Regions from separate parts of the Bacillus xiamenensis genome, predicted to be linked through region 3. Evidence: a T-box and tRNA genes for the amino acid it is inferred to sense, from the RefSeq annotation. Region 3 holds a T-box; the other regions hold tRNA genes.
What was found. The T-box of region 3 lies ahead of serS (serine--tRNA ligase). A T-box ahead of a tRNA ligase gene usually reads a tRNA of that ligase, here a tRNA-Ser.

Region 1 (7,057 bases), 860 kb from region 3:
GAATCCAGGCAGGAAGCCATGAACCGGATCGTAGAGGCTCTTGACGAACAAATAAAAAGAGGAGAAGATCATACCCTCTTTGTCACACATGGCAATATCATGAGCCTGCTCCTCAAATATGCTGATCCGGACATAGGATTCAATGAATGGAAAACACTCAGCAACCCAGATGTCTATGTCCTAAAATACTTTCGACCAGATCATTTAGAAATAAAGCGCATATGGCTCGACATATAAAAACGACAGAAACCTTCTGTCGTTTATCCATCATATCTATTGGCGATAATAAAAAGTCTCCACCCATTCATACGACTTCTCTCGCTCAGCACACCATTCCTAAAATTGTTTGTCTCCGTTTGCTGAAATTTAATCCAGTCTGATAAAAGCTGCGTATAGTAATCTGCTTGTTTTTGATAATAGGTACGTGTCCTTTCATCTTGTAACAGCATCACGACATCCTGAATGCCCTGAATTCGCTCTTGATCCATCTCAAAGGTACTTAAATAAAGATCTTCATGTATATGGTGAAACGAATACCACAACGCCGATACATAGGTTTCACAAATCTGAACAATCACACGCTGCTCCTCACCGCCTCCAAGCTCTACCGCCTTCAATAAATAAGGCAGTGCTTCTCCTTGGTGCACAAACAGACCTTGCCAGCGATACGGTCTCACATCCAATGGATCAATATCCACCCATTTTTGAAGAACAGGCTGGGTAATTCCATTCACCAACGGATACACAAGCAAATGGTGACCATCCTCAAACTGTTCAATCCACTCAAACACCCCACTCCACAAAGACACGCTGTGTTTCAAAATCGTTCTTCTTCATTTCTTCAATAAAGGAATCAAGGACTTTTAGCGCCTCTTTACGCAGCCCTTGCTCTTTTTGTACACAGTACTGTCTAAAATGCGGATCATGTGTTGACCTCTCGTCTTGAATGATGACCCGTAATATAGTAGTAGATTGCAATAGAATAACGCCGCCTTTTTTACATTCAATTTAATCCTAAGACAAACCCTCCATGAAAAAATGGTTGCTCTTAAATCCATTCTTTTCCGTGCGCCTGAATGAATTCCATGTCCTTTTGATAGTGTTCAAGATGCCCTTCAGCGATCATTTTCTGAAAAGCTATGTCCCCTTCATGTGCTTTTCTTTCATGTATTTACATAACCCCTCTAAGCGCAGCAACACCATATCCAAAAAACTTTCTCCCATTTTCTCACCATAGGATTCGAAAAACAATTGAATCCTATATTTTATAGGATCTGCATGTTCTAATGAATGATATTGAACCAGCTTACCAGTCTCGGTGCGAATGAATCTACTAAGAGGGACACAAGTGTAAAGTGTATAAGCGATATCCCAAAGTCTTGGACCAGGAGCCGCAACATCAAAATCAATGATTCCTACAGGTTTTCCATGATTAAAAATAATGTTGTACAGGGCAAAATCATTATGGCACACCACCTCTGTTTGGTTAGGTGTATTGTCCATTCGTTCCCAATCATCTGATATTGGAAAGTCACTTACAGCATCGTGGTAGAGTCTTAGCATTTTCGCTATTTCTTTTAAAACATCATGAGAACACATATAGCCTTTTACAGGATCATTGCCGGCCTCCCCTTCGATAAAAGAGAGTATCTCTCTCCCTTCATCATCAATACCTAAATACTTTGGGGCATAATTGAAATTCTTTTTCTCCAAATGCTTTAATAATTTGTGTATGTTGCTATTGCCTGGCTTTAATTCCCGTCTAACCGTATCTCCCGAACGATAGACGTTTGAGACATTCCCGCCTGTCAGTAATTCTTCATTGTTATATTGATTTTTCATTAAAAATCCCCCTAAAGACGGGATACCAGCCAGAGGTGGAGTTTTCCCTATACATAAAAGCAGCTATCTAAAGGGCCCTGCTTAGCAAAGGGAATATAATTGTCCACAGCATGCATCCCTGTATCCCTTGAATGATTTACACAGAAAAGTAATCGAATACTTAAAACGAAGGACTGTATAACTTTTCATTTTGTAAACCATGTCAAGGGTATTAAGTTGCCCTTTCTTTAGATCGCTAATTTTATATTATCAAATGGGATGGATCAACTAAAGGAGTTTTCAACACTTTGCTTTCTAGAAAGGGATACGGATCTTCTGTTTATCTGAAATATTCAAGAATGAAATACAATTCACTATGACGATAGATGATTCAAACTCATGATCTGTTCTTAGGAATGATGTTACATGCTGCCTGTGCAAACACCAAAGCAAATTTAAAACACAAAAAAATGCCTCTCCACAATGGAGAAGCATTAGATTGACGGTACATTCATTCAATTACCGATTATAGATACCGGTGGCCGGGGTCGAACCGGCACTCCGTGAGGAACACGATTTTGAGTCGTGCGCGTCTGCCAATTCCGCCACACCGGCATGATCATTAAAGAGCGCAACTTATATAAAAAAACAATGGTGCCGAGGGCCGGACTTGAACCGGCACGGTAGTCACCTACCGCAGGATTTTAAGTCCTGTGTGTCTGCCAATTCCACCACCCCGGCAGTCTTTTCAAAAAAGGCGACACCCGGATTTGAACCGGGGATAAAGGTTTTGCAGACCTCTGCCTTACCACTTGGCTATGCCGCCATTATTGGAGCGGAAGACGGGATTCGAACCCGCGACCCCCACCTTGGCAAGGTGGTGTTCTACCACTGAACTACTTCCGCATATCAACTGGGCTAGCTGGATTCGAACCAACGCATGACGGAGTCAAAGTCCGTTGCCTTACCGCTTGGCTATAGCCCAATAATAAAATGGGGCGATTGATGGGAATCGAACCCACGAGTGCCAGAGCCACAATCTGGTGCGTTAACCACTTCGCCACAACCGCCATAGATGTTATGAATCATATAATTGGCAGGGGCAGTAGGAATCGAACCCACACCGGAGGTTTTGGAGACCTCTGTTCTACCGTTAAACTATGCCCCTATGAAAATAAAAATGGTGGAGGGGGGCGGATTCGAACCGCCGAACCCGGAGGGAGCGGATTTACAGTCCGCCGCGTTTAGCCACTTCGCTACCCCTCCACATTTGAAAAACAGTGCCGGCAAGAGGACTTGAACCCCCAACCTACTGATTACAAGTCAGTTGCTCTACCAATTGAGCTACACCGGCAAATAGTGGTGGCTCGGGACGGAATCGAACCGCCGACACACGGATTTTCAGTCCGTTGCTCTACCAACTGAGCTACCGAGCCAAGTATTCTTTTAAAAAAATGGCGGTCCGGACGGGACTCGAACCCGCGACCTCCTGCGTGACAGGCAGGCATTCTAACCAACTGAACTACCGGACCATTTTGACTGCACTCAATGAGTACTCCCTAATTCATAAACAAAAAATTTTGGTTGCGGGGGCAGGATTTGAACCTGCGACCTTCGGGTTATGAGCCCGACGAGCTACCGAACTGCTCCACCCCGCGACGATATAAGAGATATGGTGGAGGATGACGGGCTCGAACCGCCGACCCTCTGCTTGTAAGGCAGATGCTCTCCCAGCTGAGCTAATCCTCCGAATAAAATGCTGGTATGTATTCTATAAAAATGGTGACCCGTACGGGATTCGAACCCGTGTTACCGCCGTGAAAGGGCGGTGTCTTAACCGCTTGACCAACGGGCCCTCTATTATATGTATCTTGTGGCGGAGAGCAAGGGATTCGAACCCTTGAGACGGGGTTACCGCCTACACGATTTCCAATCGTGCTCCTTCGGCCACTCGGACAGCTCTCCAAATTGGCTCCGCAGGTAGGATTCGAACCTACGACCGATCGGTTAACAGCCGATAGCTCTACCACTGAGCTACTGCGGAATGAAGAAAGCCTGGCGATGTCCTACTCTCACAGGGGGAAACCCCCAACTACCATCGGCGCTGAAGAGCTTAACTTCCGTGTTCGGTATGGGAACGGGTGTGACCTCTTCGCCATCATCACCAGACAATTTAGTGACAAAAGATATTATACTATGTATTGAAAATAAATCAAGAGATATTTAAAAAATGTTCTCTCAAAACTAGATAACAATGTTCATGCTTCACATTAAATATAGGTTAAGTCCTCGATCTATTAGTATCTGTCAGCTCCACGTGTCACCACGCTTCCACCTCAGACCTATCAACCTGATCATCTTTCAGGGATCTTACTTCCTTGCGGAATGGGAAATCTCATCTTGAGGGGGGCTTCATGCTTAGATGCTTTCAGCACTTATCCCGTCCGCACATAGCTACCCAGCGATGCCCTTGGCAGAACAACTGGTACACCAGCGGTGCGTCCATCCCGGTCCTCTCGTACTAAGGACAGCTCCTCTCAAATTTCCTGCGCCCGCGACGGATAGGGACCGAACTGTCTCACGACGTTCTGAACCCAGCTCGCGTACCGCTTTAATGGGCGAACAGCCCAACCCTTGGGACCGACTACAGCCCCAGGATGCGATGAGCCGACATCGAGGTGCCAAACCTCCCCGTCGATGTGGACTCTTGGGGGAGATAAGCCTGTTATCCCCGGGGTAGCTTTTATCCGTTGAGCGATGGCCCTTCCATGCGGAACCACCGGATCACTAAGCCCGACTTTCGTCCCTGCTCGACTTGTAGGTCTCGCAGTCAAGCTCCCTTGTGCCTTTACACTCTGCGAATGATTTCCAACCATTCTGAGGGAACCTTTGGGCGCCTCCGTTACATTTTAGGAGGCGACCGCCCCAGTCAAACTGCCCACCTGACACTGTCTCCCTGCCCGATAAGGGCAGCGGGTTAGAAGGTCAATACAGCCAGGGTAGTATCCCACCGATGCCTCCACCGAAGCTAGCGCTCCGGTTTCCAAGGCTCCTACCTATCCTGTACAAGCTGTACCAACATTCAATATCAGGCTGCAGTAAAGCTCCACGGGGTCTTTCCGTCCTGTCGCGGGTAACCTGCATCTTCACAGGTACTATAATTTCACCGAGTCTCTCGTTGAGACAGTGCCCAGATCGTTGCGCCTTTCGTGCGGGTCGGAACTTACCCGACAAGGAATTTCGCTACCTTAGGACCGTTATAGTTACGGCCGCCGTTTACTGGGGCTTCAATTCGCACCTTCGCTTACGCTAAGCGCTCCTCTTAACCTTCCAGCACCGGGCAGGCGTCAGCCCCTATACTTCGCCTTACGGCTTCGCAGAGACCTGTGTTTTTGCTAAACAGTCGCCTGGGCCTATTCACTGCGGCTTCTCGGGGCTTTAACACCCTAAGAAGCACCCCTTCTCCCGAAGTTACGGGGTCATTTTGCCGAGTTCCTTAACGAGAGTTCTCTCGATCACCTTAGGATTCTCTCCTCGCCTACCTGTGTCGGTTTGCGGTACGGGCACCTCTCACCTCGCTAGAGGCTTTTCTTGGCAGTGTGGAATCAGGAACTTCGCTACTATATTTCGCTCGCCATCACAGCTCAGCCTTCACGGGAAACGGATTTGCCTATTTCCCAGCCTAACTGCTTGGACGCGGATATCCATTACCGCGCTTACCCTATCCTCCTGCGTCCCCCCATTGCTCAAATGGTGAGGAGGTGGTACAGGAATATCAACCTGTTGTCCATCGCCTACGCCTTTCGGCCTCGGCTTAGGTCCCGACTAACCCTGAGCGGACGAGCCTTCCTCAGGAAACCTTAGGCATTCGGTGGACGGGATTCTCACCCGTCTTTCGCTACTCATACCGGCATTCTCACTTCTAAGCGCTCCACCAGTCCTTCCGGTCTGGCTTCACAGCCCTTAGAACGCTCTCCTACCACTGTTCGTAAGAACAGTCCGCAGCTTCGGTGATACGTTTAGCCCCGGTACATTTTCGGCGCAGAGTCACTCGACCAGTGAGCTATTACGCACTCTTTAAATGGTGGCTGCTTCTAAGCCAACATCCTGGTTGTCTAAGCAACTCCACATCCTTTTCCACTTAACGTATACTTTGGGACCTTAGCTGGCGGTCTGGGCTGTTTCCCTTTCGACTACGGATCTTATCACTCGCAGTCTGACTCCCAAGGATAAGTCATCGGCATTCGGAGTTTGACTGAATTCGGTAACCCGGTAGGGGCCCCTAGTCCAATCAGTGCTCTACCTCCGAGACTCTTACCTTGAGGCTAGCCCTAAAGCTATTTCGGAGAGAACCAGCTATCTCCAGGTTCGATTGGCATTTCACCCCTACCCACACCTCATCCCCGCACTTTTCAACGTGCGTGGGTTCGGGCCTCCATTCAGTGTTACCTGAACTTCACCCTGGACATGGGTAGATCACCTGGTTTCGGGTCTACGACCACGTACTCATGCGCCCTATTCAGACTCGCTTTCGCTGCGGCTCCGCATCTTCTGCTTAACCTTGCACGGGATCGTAACTCGCCGGTTCATTCTACAAAAGGCACGCCATCACCCGTTAACGGGCTCTGACTACTTGTAGGCACACGGTTTCAGGATCTATTTCACTCCCCTTCCGGGGTGCTTTTCACCTTTCCCTCACGGTACTGGTTCACTATCGGTCACTAGGGAGTATTTAGCCTTGGGAGATGGTCCTCCCGGATTCCGACGGAATTTCACGTGTTCCGCCGTACTCAGGATCCACTCTGGAGAGAATGACATTTCAGTTACAGGGCTGTTACCTTCTCTGGCGGGCCTTTCCAGACCTCTTCGCTTATATCATTCCTTTGTAACTCCATATAGAGTGTCCTACAACCCCAAGAGGCAAGCCTCTTGGTTTGGGCTGTTCCCGTTTCGCTCGCCGCTACTCAGGGAATCGCATTTGCTTTCTCTTCCTCCGGGTACTTAGATGTTTCAGTTCCCCGGGTATGCCTTCTCATACTCTATGTATTCAAGTATGGATACTACTCCATTACGAGCAGTGGGTTTCCCCATTCGGAAATCTCCGGATCAAAGCTTGCTTACAGCTCCCCGAAGCATATCGGTGTTCGTCCCGTCCTTCATCGGCTCCTAGTGCCAAGGCATCCACCGTGCGCCCTTTCTAACTTAACCATTTCTTACTCTAGAAAGAATCACTATG
Region 2 (7,057 bases), 1.0 Mb from region 3:
TCTACAACGGCTGGATAAAAGTTAGCAGCTGCCGTACCTGATGTACAAATAAGTAGCACTGGTGTTTGACTCGCTTTCGCAAGACCTAGTGCATAAAAAGCAGCAGACCGTTCGTCTACTAACACATGGACATTGATCTCTTGATGGGCAAGAGCCAACATGGCAAGCGGGGTTGAACGGGAACCAGGACAGACAACCGCCTCCTTCACACCACCTTGTACAAATTCATCCATCAATCTACCAATATATGTTGTCATGATTTGATTATTCATTCGGACGGCCTCCAAGAGCAGACAGCATCGGTCTTAATTTCACTTGCGTTTCCTCATATTCCTGTGTTGCAAGGGAATCCTCTACAATTCCGCAGCCAGCAAACAAACGCACATGATCTTCCTCAATCAGGCCTGACCGAATGGCTACAGCAAACTCTCCATTATCCTGAGAATCGATCCAACCAACCGGTGCGGCATACCATCCACGTTTCAAAGGTTCAATTTCCCGGATGACCTCAACCGCTTTTTCCTTTGGATATCCTCCAAGTGCTGGCGTTGGATGGAGCTGCTCAATTAATGAGAAGAGAGAACAGCTACTTTTGATTTCTCCTACAATTGGTGTAAATAAATGCTGAATGTTTTTGGTTTTATAAAGACTTGGTTGATGAGGCTTATGCACATGATGGCAGTTTGCTTCAAATGCTTGCTCAATCATATTGACGACAATTTGATGTTCAATCAAATTCTTCTCATCATGAAGCAGTTCTTCACCCAATGCTTGATCTTCGATTTCATCTTGACCACGCACAATGGAACCAGCTAAACAAGATGAAAAGACTTCTCCACCGCTTTTTTTCACTAAACGTTCAGGTGTCGCCCCGACAAACGCTTGTCTTCCCTGCTCTATAGCAAATACATAACTCGTGGTTTGATGTTTTAGCAATTCTGCTAATAATGGTGCAAGTTCAATTTGATTTTTATAGTGAAGCAAGACTTCTCTTGCTAAAACAACCTTTTCATATTCGTTCGCACGAATGTGTGCTGTCGCTTCATGGATCGCTTTCATCCATTCCTTGACATCCAGCTCTTCCATGTGAACAAGCTCTGCTTGTCCATCATGTCGTACAGGCAATGCATCAAAATTAGAAGCTTTCTGTTCTAACTCTTGAATGAGCTGATGAACATTCCCGTCCACCTCGTTCCATTCATTGATCGTTAGAAACGTACCTTCTTTGGAAACAGTCAGCATCATCGAAGGCACAAAAAAATGAGCCTCGCCAAATGCTTCCCAGTGACGCGCCTTCTCTTCATATGGATCAAATGAAAACCCTCCAAATAAAAGCGGGCCAACTGCCGCTTGCTTTAACTCCTTCTCATCATGAAAATGGAACATGTGCTGCTTCAATTGTTCCCATTCTTGATGAACGATATCGAATCGTTCTTTGCCTTGCTCTGATGATTTAATGACGGCCGCTCTGCCCAGTCCAGAAAATATCATTTGGCTTTCTGGATCAGACCAAAAAAACCGCTCACCTAAAAAATCCGCTTCACCGCTTTGGAAAAAGGCAAGAGGATCCAGATCGTCAACTCTTCTGGAGTAGCTTATCAAAACAGCATGGTTGACGTTATTCGCTTCTTCTAATGTCGCAAGCGCTTCCTGCCGGAAAGTACGTTGCACTGTTGTCACCATGATACATTCCTCCAAAATCCATGAAATAACATATAAAAATAAAACCATCATGTAAAAAATACATGAACATTCGAGTATGTCGAATGACCTGCTTTTCTATTATAAACCTTAACAGATGAACTTAGTAAAGAAAACAGCTTTTAAAACCTCGAATCCTTATTATATCACGCTTTCAAGTTTTTTTCGCTCCCGCTCATTGAAACGAGAACATCTAACGAAAAATGGTAAGACCTGTTCTAAGTTCAAGCTTTCTCTCTATATGGGAACGATTAGCAAACATCTTTTTCAGGTTTCATCGCATCAATATATTGACACCTTTTTGAACTTTGCTAAACTGGAATTTGGACGTGTACGTATTTTCTTATTTAAAGGAGTATATTTTATGCAGCATCAATCGATATCAGATCAGCTTTCACCAATGAAGCCTGATAAGAACTGGCGGATTTGGTGGAATTTACTACGACCGCATACATTAACAGCGGCATTTATTCCCGTTACGTTAGGAACTGTTCTCGCACTTCCTAGTGGTCAAATACATGTTGGGCTATTTTTAGCGATGCTATTTGCATCGATGTTTATCCAAATTGCAACGAACATGTTTAATGAGTACTTTGATTATGTTCGCGGATTAGACAATGAGGAATCTGTCGGCATCGGCGGAGCAATTGTTAGAAACGGTGTAAAGCCAAAAACAGTCTTAGGCCTCGCTTATGCATTATTCGCGCTTTCTTTATTACTTGGGGTGTATATTTGCATGATGTCTAGCTGGTGGATTGCACTCATAGGACTGATTTGTATGGCAGCAGGTTATTTTTATACCGGCGGCCCTGTACCAATTGCTTATACACCATTTGGAGAACTTGTGTCAGGTGCTTTTATGGGGTTAGGCATCATTTTAATTAGTTTCTATATCCAAACAGGAACACTGACATCAAAAGCTGTGCTCATTTCATTACCAATCTCCATTTTAGTTGGTGCCATCTTGCTGTCGAACAATATCCGCGATTTAGACGGTGATAAGGAAAATGGACGAAAAACACTTGCTATCCTGGCTGGACGTAAAGCTGCAGTCAACATTCTTCTTTCCATGTTTTTGATATCATATGTACTCATTTTTGTTTATATCTTCACAGATATCGTTGGCCTTTGGAGTCTTCTTGTTTTACTCAGTGTGCCAAAAGCTTATACAGCCATTAAAGAATTTAAGCAAAAAGAAAAACCGATTGAATTAATGAATGCCATGAAGTCGACAGCACAAACCAATACATTTTTTGGTTTCTTGTTAACGATCGCATTGATCTTACAATACTATCTCGCATAACATCAAACGCCTGCAGCCGCAGGCGTTTTTTAATGAGAAATTGCTTCAAATTGGAACAAGTCTTACATACAAAATTGCTCATACTAACAATATGTTTGATATGAAAGGATGATCGCTTTGTTGTCAAAAGACGAATTACAACATTTGAAGCAGCGCCTTCTTGAGGATAAACAAGAAATTGAAGCCAAAAGCCATGACGATGAACAGAACGTATCATTTCCTTATGATGCAGTCGGTGAACTGTCAGCCTATGATAACCACCCAGGTGATCAAGGGACAGAACTATTTGAGAGAGGAAAAGACATTGCCTTAAACAGTTTGGAACATGAACATCTGTCAGATATCAACGAAGCACTTCAAGCAATGGATGACGGCTCTTATGGTCTATGTAAGGTATGTGGCGCTCCTATTCCTAAAGAACGTTTAGAAGCCCTTCCTTCAGCCGTCACATGCACAGAACATTCAAAAGAACAAACTGTTTCACAAAACCGTCCGATTGAGGAGGATTTATTAAATCCGCCATCAGGGCAATTCGAAAATGAACAAAGTGCCGCCTACGATGGAGAGGATGCCTATCAGGATCTAGAACGCTATGGCAACTCTGATACTCCGTCCGATATGGAATTTCCACCACTGACATACGATGATGTGTATACACAATCAGAAGATGAAGATGATGTGGAAGCCTATGAAGGATTCGCATCTGCTGATATTGAAGGCAAAGCAAGCAAGGTATACCCGAATAAAGCACATGAAGCCTATGAAGAAGCATTAGATGAAGAAGGCGTCATGACGATGTTTGGTGACTTGAAGCCGTACGAAGAAGATCCTTATACCGAAAAAAAGCATTAGTCCCCTCATATTGGGGGCTATATGTTTATATCATGTAATAATTGGGAAATAAATTGAAGAATGAATAGATTGGGAGGAGATTCTTGATGGCAAAAAAAAGTATCATTTGGGCGGTTATCGTCTTCTTTATTACATACGCATTATTTTCTATTGCAGGGTTCCTGTTCCCCATTGACAGAGAATGGTATGATGCATTAAATAAACCTGAATGGACACCTAGTGGTGGTGTGATAGGAGCAGTTTGGGCTGTCTTATTCGCCCTCATTTCATTATCTGCTGCAATGATATATGGAAAGTATGGATTTCAGAAAATCACTTTCCCCTTCTGGATACTCTTTCTTTTAAATTACGTTTTCAATCAGGCCTTTAGTTTTTTTCAATTTACACAAAAGGATTTGTTCGCCGCTACAATTGACTGCCTGCTTGTTGCACTGACAGCACTTGCACTGGTGATCGTTTCACGAAAACTAAGCAAAATCGTTCCAATTTTATTGATTCCTTATGTTTTATGGGGATTCTTTGCGACATACTTGTCTTATACGATCTACTCCATGAATATGTAGAAAAAGACCGATAGAGCGGTCTTTCAGCGTGTAGACAAACCCTCGCATTCTTTGTCAGTCCTGCGTGCCGGTGCTCACGAATGTTACATTCGCTCCGCGCCGGTACTTGTCCTTCCTAGACTGCAAAGGTTTTCAGTTCACGCTGAAAAGAAGACAAAGGGCTAAAATAAAAAAGAGATCTATCACAAGATCTCTTTTAAAAATGACCCGTACGGGATTCGAACCCGTGTTACCGCCGTGAAAGGGCGGTGTCTTAACCGCTTGACCAACGGGCCATAAAAATGGCGGAGAAGGAGGGATTTGAACCCTCGCGCCGCTCGCGCGACCTACACCCTTAGCAGGGGCGCCTCTTCAGCCACTTGAGTACTTCTCCATTTGGCTCCGCAGGTAGGATTCGAACCTACGACCGATCGGTTAACAGCCGATAGCTCTACCACTGAGCTACTGCGGAAGGTCATGGTGGGCCTGAGTGGACTCGAACCACCGACCTCACGCTTATCAGGCGTGCGCTCTAACCAGCTGAGCTACAGGCCCATGAACGATATACAAATGGAGCGGGTGATGGGAATCGAACCCACGACATCAGCTTGGAAGGCTGAGGTTTTACCACTAAACTACACCCGCAAAAATATGTATGGGGCGATTGATGGGAATCGAACCCACGAGTGCCAGAGCCACAATCTGGTGCGTTAACCACTTCGCCACAACCGCCATACTGTCAATATTTATTTGTAAAAGTGGCTCGGGACGGAATCGAACCGCCGACACACGGATTTTCAGTCCGTTGCTCTACCAACTGAGCTACCGAGCCATGTATTCATTTAAAAATGGCGGTCCGGACGGGACTCGAACCCGCGACCTCCTGCGTGACAGGCAGGCATTCTAACCAACTGAACTACCGGACCATTATAGACATAAGAATAAAATTTGGTTGCGGGGGCAGGATTTGAACCTGCGACCTTCGGGTTATGAGCCCGACGAGCTACCGAACTGCTCCACCCCGCGATGATATGGTTTCTTAAAAATATGGCGGAGGAAGAGGGATTCGAACCCCCGCGGGCTTTGACACCCCTGTCGGTTTTCAAGACCGATCCCTTCAGCCGGACTTGGGTATTCCTCCGTATAGATGGTGGACCTTGTAGGACTCGAACCTACGACCGGACGGTTATGAGCCGTCTGCTCTAACCAACTGAGCTAAAGGTCCTTTATAGCGGCGGAGGGGATCGAACCCCCGACCTCACGGGTATGAACCGTACGCTCTAGCCAGCTGAGCTACACCGCCATGATCAAAATATTTTTTTTAGAAAGTGGAGCCTAGCGGGATCGAACCGCTGACCTCCTGCGTGCAAGGCAGGCGCTCTCCCAGCTGAGCTAAGGCCCCATAAAAAGATGGTCGGGAAGACAGGATTCGAACCTGCGACCCCTTGGTCCCAAACCAAGTGCTCTACCAAGCTGAGCTACTTCCCGATCTTAATGGCGCGCCCGAGAGGAGTCGAACCCCTAACCTTTTGATCCGTAGTCAAACGCTCTATCCAATTGAGCTACGGGCGCTTATTTCATAATGCCGAGGGCCGGACTTGAACCGGCACGGTAGTCACCTACCGCAGGATTTTAAGTCCTGTGTGTCTGCCAATTCCACCACCCCGGCGTGGATGGTATAAGCGGAAGACGGGATTCGAACCCGCGACCCCCACCTTGGCAAGGTGGTGTTCTACCACTGAACTACTTCCGCATTACAGGATTTCTTTATGTTATTTGGCTATGCGGGTGAAGGGACTTGAACCCCCACGTCATAAAGACACTAGATCCTAAGTCTAGCGCGTCTGCCAATTCCGCCACACCCGCATGAACATGGTGAGCCATGAAGGACTCGAACCTTCGACCCTCTGATTAAAAGTCAGATGCTCTACCAACTGAGCTAATGGCTCGCTTTTAAAGCGACTTGTCTATCTTACCATATGAAAGTGGTGCCGGCAAGAGGACTTGAACCCCCAACCTACTGATTACAAGTCAGTTGCTCTACCAGTTGAGCTACACCGGCTTTATCTATCCTAACATTATGTAAGAATAAATATGGTGGAGGATGACGGGCTCGAACCGCCGACCCTCTGCTTGTAAGGCAGATGCTCTCCCAGCTGAGCTAATCCTCCACTATGTAGGAATCTCTCGATCCGACAAAGATTATTATATACAGGTTTCACACATTTGTAAAGGCTATATTAAAAAAATTTTATCTCATTTTTCATTACGTATTTCTTTTAACAAATGATATTAATTCACCCTGTCAAAACTGCTTCAATTCAACGTTTAACAGCTATACTTCTCTCCTCTATATTCTCTTTAAATACATGCAATTCCTTCAAAATATGAGCAACCTATCATCTTTATACTTTAATGATATAGATATTCCTTAGATTTAGCAGATAGATACACTGTCTATTTATTTCAAAAAAATAGACTTATACACCCTACTCTACTATTCTATTGCTTTTTTCATAGTCAGAGGTTCAAAAACATGCTTACCAGGCTTTCTTCTTGCTTTTAGACACCTGACACTCTTGTAGTAAATCGTATAGAAATGAAATCATTCATAAAACATATGAATCAAGTAGCTTTCTTGTCAAACAAGTACAAAAAA
Region 3 (7,057 bases):
CATTTAATGATTCGATAATCTTAGTAAAGTCTGTCACTTGTTTGGCCTGTTCGTTTGTTGAGCTGCTGATTTGTGAGATGTTTTCAGACAAAGTTCCTATGCTGTCTTGGATTTCTTTTAAAAATGTATTAATGGTTTCAGCTGCTTCCTTCGATCCATCTGATAACTTACGTACCTCATCTGCAACAACAGCAAAGCCTTTTCCATTTTCACCTGCTCTTGCCGCTTCAATTGCAGCATTGAGCCCTAGCAGGTTTGTCTGTCTCGCGATCCCGCCAATGGTTTTGACGACTTCTTCAATATTCGCCGATTTCTCTTCTGCTCTTCCAGCCTGCTCGCTTATTTCTAAGCTCGTAGCAGCCAGCTCTTGTGATTGTGCAGCAATTTGCTCAATTCCACCTTGTAGTTCTTTCGCTACTTTATTGATATGTTCCATATAGCCGCTTAATTGCTTTTCACGATGATGTGAAAAAGCCACTAAAAAAGAACCAATCACCTTTTTATCTTCATCAAAAATAGGATAACCTTTTACAGCAATTTCATAGCCATATAAAGACTCCGGTAAATAACCGTCGTATTCTTGTCCACTTAATGTTGTCGCCACGTTTTGGTCTTCTGGGTTCAATGGGTCCCCGGCTTTAATGCCAAAATCTACTGTACTCGACGGGTAATAACAAAGCACCTTTTCTGTATCAGAGATGCCGAAAAGGATACTGTCATCTAGAACTTTTCTGAGTAAATGTGCCATTTCAACATAATAGTCAAGCCTATTCAAGATTATTCCTTCTTTCCTAGAAGCTTTTAGTCTTTTTATCGGCTTATTTTATAAAAGCTGTAGAAGTTTAGGTAAAAAGAATAAGATGCCAAGGCGGCATCTTATTTGATCACATCTTTATTACCCATATAAGGACGTAGTACTTCAGGAATAATCACTGTTCCATCCTCTTGTTGGTAGTTTTCTAAAATGGCTGCCACTGTTCTTCCTACCGCTAAACCAGATCCATTTAATGTGTGGACGTGTTCTGGCTTTGCTTTAGGTTCTGGGCGGAAACGAATATTTGCTCGTCTTGCTTGGAACGCTTCGAAATTACTGCAAGAAGAAATTTCACGATACGTATTCTGGCTCGGAATCCATACTTCGATGTCGTATTTCTTCGCAGCTGTGAAACCTAAGTCTCCCGTACACATGCTCATGACACGGTATGGCAGGTTCAATAATTGAAGAACTTTTTCTGCCTGATTTGTTAGTTTTTCTAATTCTTCATAAGACTCTTCTGGTCTGACAAATTTCACGAGCTCTACTTTGTTGAATTGATGCTGACGAATGAGTCCGCGTGTATCTCTGCCGGCAGATCCAGCTTCAGATCTAAAGCAAGCACTGAATGCTGCATAATTGATTGGTAGCTGATCCCCTTCAAGGATTTCGTCACGGTGCATGTTGGTAATTGGCACTTCAGCCGTTGGAATGAGGAAATAATCTTCTTCCCGAATTTTAAAAGCATCCTCTTCAAATTTTGGAAGCTGTCCAGTCCCCGTCATGCTTGCTCTGTTGACCATGTAAGGTGGAAGTACTTCAGTAAAACCAAACTCATCCACATGTAAATCGAGCATAAAGTTATAAAGTGCACGCTCTAAACGTGCGCCTAGCCCTTTATAAAAAACAAAGCGGCTTCCTGTCACTTTTCCTGCTCGTTCAAAATCCAAAATATTTAGCTCATCTGCTACGTCCCAATGCGGCTTTGGCTCAAATGAAAATGCTGGCTGTTCGCCCCATTTTCTCACTTCAATGTTGTCGTCTTCTGTTTCACCAACTGGTACAGAGTCATGAGGGATATTTGGAATGGAGAACAGGATGGTTTTCAGGCTTTCCTCTACTGTTCTTAATTCATCATCCAGCTTCTTAATCTCATCGCCTACCTCGCGCATTTCTTGAATAATGTGATCGGCGTCTTTCTTTTCTCTTTTTAGAACAGCCACTTGCTGTGATACTTCATTTCTTCGGCTCTTCAATTCTTCTGTTTTACCGATTAATTCTCTTCTTTTTTGATCCAGCTCACCAAATTTATCAAAATCCGCCAAATCTTCGCCTCGGTGTGCTAATTTTTCTTTGATTTGATCAAAGTCCGTGCGCAGTTGTTTAATATCCAGCATGTGTTACACTCCTTTTTTTATCGAAAAATAAAAAGAGCCCTCATCCCATGAAAGGGACGAGAGCTCTCGCGTTGCCACCCTGATTGAAAACATGCAAAAGCATGCTTTCCTCTTTCCTCTGTAACGGCATCACCGTAAATGCTTACTTCTCGTGTTTCAGCATTTCGCTCAAGGATGGATTCAGAATGCATCTTTCACCGATTCACACCAACCATCGGCTCTCTGAGAAAGAGGGGCTTCTTACTATTTCCCGTCAACGCTTTTTCGATCTTTGATTGTGATTTTAATGTACTATAAGTTTTATCTCTTTTCAACCGTTTTATACAGCTTGCTTCGTTTTGTAGGACTTCACCATCTCAACAAACAGCAGTGTTAACCGGTGGTCGTCTGTCAGCTCTGGATGAAAAGAGCAACCTAAAATATTGTTTTCTTTCGCCATTACAATCCTGCCATCGTACTTAGCCATGATCTCTACGCTGTCATCTGCGCTGATAATATGAGGCGCACGGATGAACACCCCTGTAAACGGTGCATCCAGCCCTTTCACTTCTACATCTGCTTCAAAGCTGTCTACCTGTCTGCCAAACGAATTACGAGCAACAGATACATTTAACAGTCCAAGATGAGCATCTTCTCGATCTTCTATATGTTTTGCAAGCATAATCAAACCAGCACATGTCCCAAAAATCGGTTTCCCTTGAGCTGCGAACGCTTTGATCGGTTCAATAAATTGGTACGTATCCATGAGTCTTCTCATCGTCGTACTTTCTCCACCAGGGATAATCAGACCGTCAACAGTTTCTAGCTCCTCTACTCGTTTGATGACCTTTCCCGCTGCGCCACAAGCTTCAATCGATTGAATATGCTCTCTCACCGCTCCTTGAAGCCCTAGTACACCAATTGTTAGCATGTTCGTTTGCGCTCCCTTACTTACCAGCCACGTTCTTGCATACGTTCTTCTGGCAGTAGATTTGAAATTTCAATTCCTTTCATAGCTGTTCCCAGCTCTTTAGACAGTTCTGCAATGAGACGATAATCTGTGAAATGAGTCGTTGCTTCTACAATCGCTTTTGCGAATTTAGCAGGATTTTCTGATTTAAAAATTCCTGATCCGACAAATACACCATCTGCCCCTAGCTGCATCATTAACGCCGCATCAGCTGGTGTCGCAACGCCTCCAGCTGCAAAGTTCACGACTGGCAGCTTGCCGTCTTTTTTAATCTGAAGCAATAATTCATAAGGTGCTCCCAGATTCTTTGCTTCAGTCATCAGTTCATCTTCACTCATCGCCGCTACTTTTCGAATTTGAGCGTTGACCTTTCTCAAATGACGTACAGCTTCTACAATGTTTCCTGTTCCTGGTTCACCTTTTGTACGCAACATGGATGCGCCTTCTGCAATACGGCGGGTTGCTTCGCCTAAATCACGACATCCACATACGAAAGGTACTGTGTATTCCTTCTTATTTAAATGGAATTCCTCATCTGCGGGCGTTAGCACTTCACTTTCATCAATATAATCGACACCAAGTGCTTCAAGAACACGAGCCTCCACGATGTGGCCGATACGTGCTTTTGCCATGACTGGAATCGTTACTGCATTCTGCACTTCTTCCACGATTCTTGGGTCTGCCATACGGGCAACACCGCCTGCTGCACGGATATCAGCTGGCACTCGTTCTAGCGCCATCACTGCCACTGCACCTGCTTCTTCTGCGATTTTTGCCTGCTCAGCATTGACGACATCCATAATGACGCCACCCTTTTGCATTTCTGCCATTCCACGTTTTACTCGTTCAGTTCCCTTATTGCTCACAATTGTTTCCTCCCATTTGTCTATTCGATTGATTCAACATCTTTATCATACAAGCGAGGTAGTATAACAATAAAGAGAATAGTATAACAATTCAATTAGCTGATAAAAAAGGATAAACCTTTATATATCAAGGTTTTACAGCTATAAAGGTATCATTTTCTCTTTTAAGTGTGATTTACATGCTATAATGCAACTATAACAATCCAACACAATGTATAACAATTTTGCACTCATTGGAGGATTCTCATGCATATTGATATCCATCGACACTCAGATACATCTCTTTCAAATCAGATTTACTTTTCCATTATTGATCACATTCAATCTGGACTTCTTCAGCAAGGGGATAAGCTGCCAACTGTACGTGATTTAGCAAAACAGCTCAATGTGAGTCTTGTCACGGCAGCAAAGGCATATACACGCCTTAAGGACGACGGATATTTAACGACTGTACAAGGGAAAGGAACATTTGTAGATGAACTGCAAGAGCACACAGACACCCCTGTTCCACCATCTACTTCTTTCGATTGGCAATTGTCGATTCCAGATTATTTACCAAGGTCTCAATTCGCTCAGTATCACTATGTAGAAGAAGCCATTAACCTTTCTTCCTCTATGATTGATCCTGGTCTTTTACCTAACCGTTATCTAGAAAAAGAAATGCAGCATGTACTGGCACGCCATCCTCAAATTATGTCGAAATACGGGGAAATACAAGGTGATCTTCAGCTTCGTCAGGTCATTCAATCTTTTTTAGAAAAATTAGATGTGCCTTCTACTCCTGACAATATTCTTGTGACGAGTGGTTCTCAGCAAGGGCTTGATTTAGTGGCCCGGACGTTCATCGGACCGGACGATGTCGTCGTCATGGAGGCACCAACCTATCCAGGCGCGATTGACGTCTTTATGGGCAGAGGGGCAAGAATCATTACAGTTCCTGTAGATCATGAAGGAATGAACATGAAGCAGCTGCAAAGCATTTGTGATAAATATAAACCGAAGCTCATCTATACAATTCCTACTTTTCACAGTCCAACAGGCGCCAGTATGTCCATGAAACGAAGAAAACAGCTTCTCTTATTGGCACAAAGCATCGATTGTCTTATCGTAGAAGATGATCCCTACCGTGAACTTTATTTTGAGAAAAAGCCGCCGGCTCCTATTAAAAGTCTGGATCACGATGGACATGTCATTTATTTAAGAGGCTTAAGTAAGACATTGGCTCCAGGGTGCAGAATTGGAATTATTACAGCGTCAGGTTCTATATTTAACCGTTTACTTGCTGCAAAGGCCAATAATGATTTAGGCAGTCCACTTCTCACACAGAAGGCCATTTTACCGTTTCTCACATCGAAGAAAATGATTGATCATACAAAAAAATTAAGAACAGCCTTGAAGGTCAGACGTGATTTAATGATGGATGTTTTAACGAAGCATGCGCCAAAGGACGTCACTTGGCAAATTCCTCAGGGCGGGCTCAATTTGTGGCTCAGCTTTCCTTCCTGGGTCGATACACGTGCACTGTTACATGAGGCACGAAAGAAGCAAATTACCTTCCTGCCAGGCTCTGTCTGCTATCCTGGGGAACCAAAACAGAATTATATCCGCCTCAGCTTTTCATATGTGAATGAAAAGGCACTGACTGAAGGGGTGGAAAAGCTATGTGGTATTTTTCAGCAAGCCTTGTCCACACCTCATAACCACAAAAAGTCCCTTTTCTTTTAATATAAAAAAAACTGCCCTCCATGTAGACTGACATAGCAGAATGAGACACAAATAAAACACCCTTATTAGGCTGACATGCTACCAAATGTTTTTGGTGCGTGGTAGCCTAATTTTTCTTGGATACGCTCTTCATTATCATATTTGATGTAACAGTCGACTCGTTGCCTGACATCTTTTTCTGATATAGAGTTGAATTTAGTAAACATAAATTCCTCTGATTTTAAGCTAGAATGGAATGATTCAATCACTGCGTTATCCCAACAGTTACCTCGCCTAGACATACTGCTTGTGAGGTTCCTTGCCCCCAGCTCCTTTTGATATGCATACGAACTGTATACACTCCCTTGATCTGAATGTACAAGTACACCTTTAGGCAAATTCCTTTTCTCTAAAGCTGCCCTCAATGTGTCCAATATGAGTGATGTCTGTTGGTGATCATCTAGGGTATAGGCAACAACTTCGTTGTTGTACAAATCCATAATGGTCGAGAGGTAGAGCGTTCTCGGTCCATACTGAATATAAGTAATATCTGTTACCCATTTTAAATTCGGATGTATTGCAGTGAAGTTTCGATTTAATATATTTGGGGCAATGACGACAGATTCCCCTTGTGATTTCCATTTCCTTTTACGCTTCACACGACATTGAAGATGGTATTTTTGCATGATGCGCTGTACAGTATTTCGGTTTCGTTTGATATCATATGACACTGAAGCAGCTTTCGGATTTTACGGTGGCCGTACCGGAACGACGTTTCGGTGCATAAGGAAATAACAGCCTTCTCCACTTGTGATTTTTTACATATTCCTTCGGGTACCCAACGATAATAGGTCGATCTGGCGATCTGCAAAATACTTAAGACAGACGTTACTGTATAGTTCTTCCGTAATCCCTCGATCAAACACAAGGCTACTCCCTTTTCAACTCCTCTACGATCTCCAAATACTTTTTTAGAATGTCATTCTCCATCTTAAGGTGTTCAATCTGCCTATTCACTTTTTCCTCTTTGGATACATTGTCAGGTCCATGCCCAAAGCTATATTGTTTTCCAATTGGCTGATCGAATCGATGTAGCTGATTTCCTCGATACCACTTCATCCATGTTTTAATCTGAGATACATTCTTTATATGATATTTATCCATAATTTGTTGATTGGTAAACTGTCCGCTTAATTTATCTTTTACAACCGCCCATTTTATTTCAGCTGAATATCTGTTTTTTTTCATAAAAAATACCCTCCAAATTAGCACTTAGTTTAAGTGTACCACTTGAAGGGTGTTTTTTTATGTCCCATTTGACTAGGTTAGTCTAATGCATGAGAGCAGTTTTTTATTAGAACCAACCTTTTACTGTGTCAACGATTCC

Region 1: it has a tRNA-Ser gene. The T-box ahead of serS (serine--tRNA ligase) is inferred to sense a tRNA for this amino acid. The anticodon was not compared.
Region 2: it has a tRNA-Ser gene. The T-box ahead of serS (serine--tRNA ligase) is inferred to sense a tRNA for this amino acid. The anticodon was not compared.

Annotation. Positions count from the first base shown of each region.
Region 1 covers NZ_CP017786.1:755,612-762,668, forward strand. Annotated here, with positions in the region: gene BK049_RS03760 (histidine phosphatase family protein) at 1-237, shown strand, start outside; partial or broken gene BK049_RS03765 (hypothetical protein) at 274-978, opposite strand; partial or broken gene BK049_RS03770 (phosphotransferase) at 1,049-1,842, opposite strand; tRNA gene BK049_RS03775 (tRNA-Leu) at 2,355-2,436, opposite strand; tRNA gene BK049_RS03780 (tRNA-Leu) at 2,474-2,562, opposite strand; tRNA gene BK049_RS03785 (tRNA-Cys) at 2,577-2,647, opposite strand; tRNA gene BK049_RS03790 (tRNA-Gly) at 2,653-2,727, opposite strand; tRNA gene BK049_RS03795 (tRNA-Gln) at 2,735-2,806, opposite strand; tRNA gene BK049_RS03800 (tRNA-His) at 2,816-2,891, opposite strand; tRNA gene BK049_RS03805 (tRNA-Trp) at 2,916-2,989, opposite strand; tRNA gene BK049_RS03810 (tRNA-Tyr) at 3,003-3,087, opposite strand; tRNA gene BK049_RS03815 (tRNA-Thr) at 3,103-3,175, opposite strand; tRNA gene BK049_RS03820 (tRNA-Phe) at 3,182-3,257, opposite strand; tRNA gene BK049_RS03825 (tRNA-Asp) at 3,277-3,353, opposite strand; tRNA gene BK049_RS03830 (tRNA-Met) at 3,403-3,479, opposite strand; tRNA gene BK049_RS03835 (tRNA-Val) at 3,495-3,570, opposite strand; tRNA gene BK049_RS03840 (tRNA-Glu) at 3,602-3,676, opposite strand; tRNA gene BK049_RS03845 (tRNA-Ser) at 3,696-3,786, opposite strand; tRNA gene BK049_RS03850 (tRNA-Asn) at 3,791-3,865, opposite strand; rRNA gene rrf (5S ribosomal RNA) at 3,875-3,990, opposite strand; rRNA gene BK049_RS03860 (23S ribosomal RNA) at 4,099-7,029, opposite strand.
Region 2 covers NZ_CP017786.1:2,631,310-2,638,366, reverse strand. Annotated here, with positions in the region: gene menD (2-succinyl-5-enolpyruvyl-6-hydroxy-3-cyclohexene-1-carboxylic-acid synthase) at 1-272, opposite strand, end outside; gene BK049_RS13435 (isochorismate synthase) at 265-1,683, opposite strand; gene BK049_RS13430 (1,4-dihydroxy-2-naphthoate polyprenyltransferase) at 2,066-3,004, shown strand; gene BK049_RS13425 (TraR/DksA C4-type zinc finger protein) at 3,122-3,856, shown strand; gene BK049_RS13420 (TspO/MBR family protein) at 3,943-4,419, shown strand; tRNA gene BK049_RS13415 (tRNA-Glu) at 4,623-4,694, opposite strand; tRNA gene BK049_RS13410 (tRNA-Ser) at 4,702-4,792, opposite strand; tRNA gene BK049_RS13405 (tRNA-Asn) at 4,796-4,870, opposite strand; tRNA gene BK049_RS13400 (tRNA-Ile) at 4,877-4,953, opposite strand; tRNA gene BK049_RS13395 (tRNA-Gly) at 4,970-5,043, opposite strand; tRNA gene BK049_RS13390 (tRNA-His) at 5,055-5,130, opposite strand; tRNA gene BK049_RS13385 (tRNA-Phe) at 5,158-5,230, opposite strand; tRNA gene BK049_RS13380 (tRNA-Asp) at 5,248-5,324, opposite strand; tRNA gene BK049_RS13375 (tRNA-Met) at 5,348-5,424, opposite strand; tRNA gene BK049_RS13370 (tRNA-Ser) at 5,447-5,539, opposite strand; tRNA gene BK049_RS13365 (tRNA-Ile) at 5,547-5,623, opposite strand; tRNA gene BK049_RS13360 (tRNA-Met) at 5,628-5,701, opposite strand; tRNA gene BK049_RS13355 (tRNA-Ala) at 5,728-5,800, opposite strand; tRNA gene BK049_RS13350 (tRNA-Pro) at 5,810-5,886, opposite strand; tRNA gene BK049_RS13345 (tRNA-Arg) at 5,894-5,970, opposite strand; tRNA gene BK049_RS13340 (tRNA-Leu) at 5,982-6,067, opposite strand; tRNA gene BK049_RS13335 (tRNA-Gly) at 6,080-6,151, opposite strand; tRNA gene BK049_RS13330 (tRNA-Leu) at 6,182-6,264, opposite strand; tRNA gene BK049_RS13325 (tRNA-Lys) at 6,272-6,347, opposite strand; tRNA gene BK049_RS13320 (tRNA-Thr) at 6,385-6,460, opposite strand; tRNA gene BK049_RS13315 (tRNA-Val) at 6,494-6,569, opposite strand.
Region 3 covers NZ_CP017786.1:1,619,061-1,626,117, forward strand. Annotated here, with positions in the region: partial or broken gene BK049_RS20100 (methyl-accepting chemotaxis protein) at 1-277, opposite strand, end outside; gene serS (serine--tRNA ligase) at 877-2,151, opposite strand; T-box leader at 2,201-2,417, opposite strand; gene pdxT (pyridoxal 5'-phosphate synthase glutaminase subunit PdxT) at 2,471-3,061, opposite strand; gene pdxS (pyridoxal 5'-phosphate synthase lyase subunit PdxS) at 3,082-3,966, opposite strand; gene pdxR (MocR-like pyridoxine biosynthesis transcription factor PdxR) at 4,213-5,691, shown strand; partial or broken gene BK049_RS08215 (IS3 family transposase) at 5,757-6,918, opposite strand; gene BK049_RS08225 (D-alanyl-D-alanine carboxypeptidase family protein) at 7,025-7,057, opposite strand, start outside.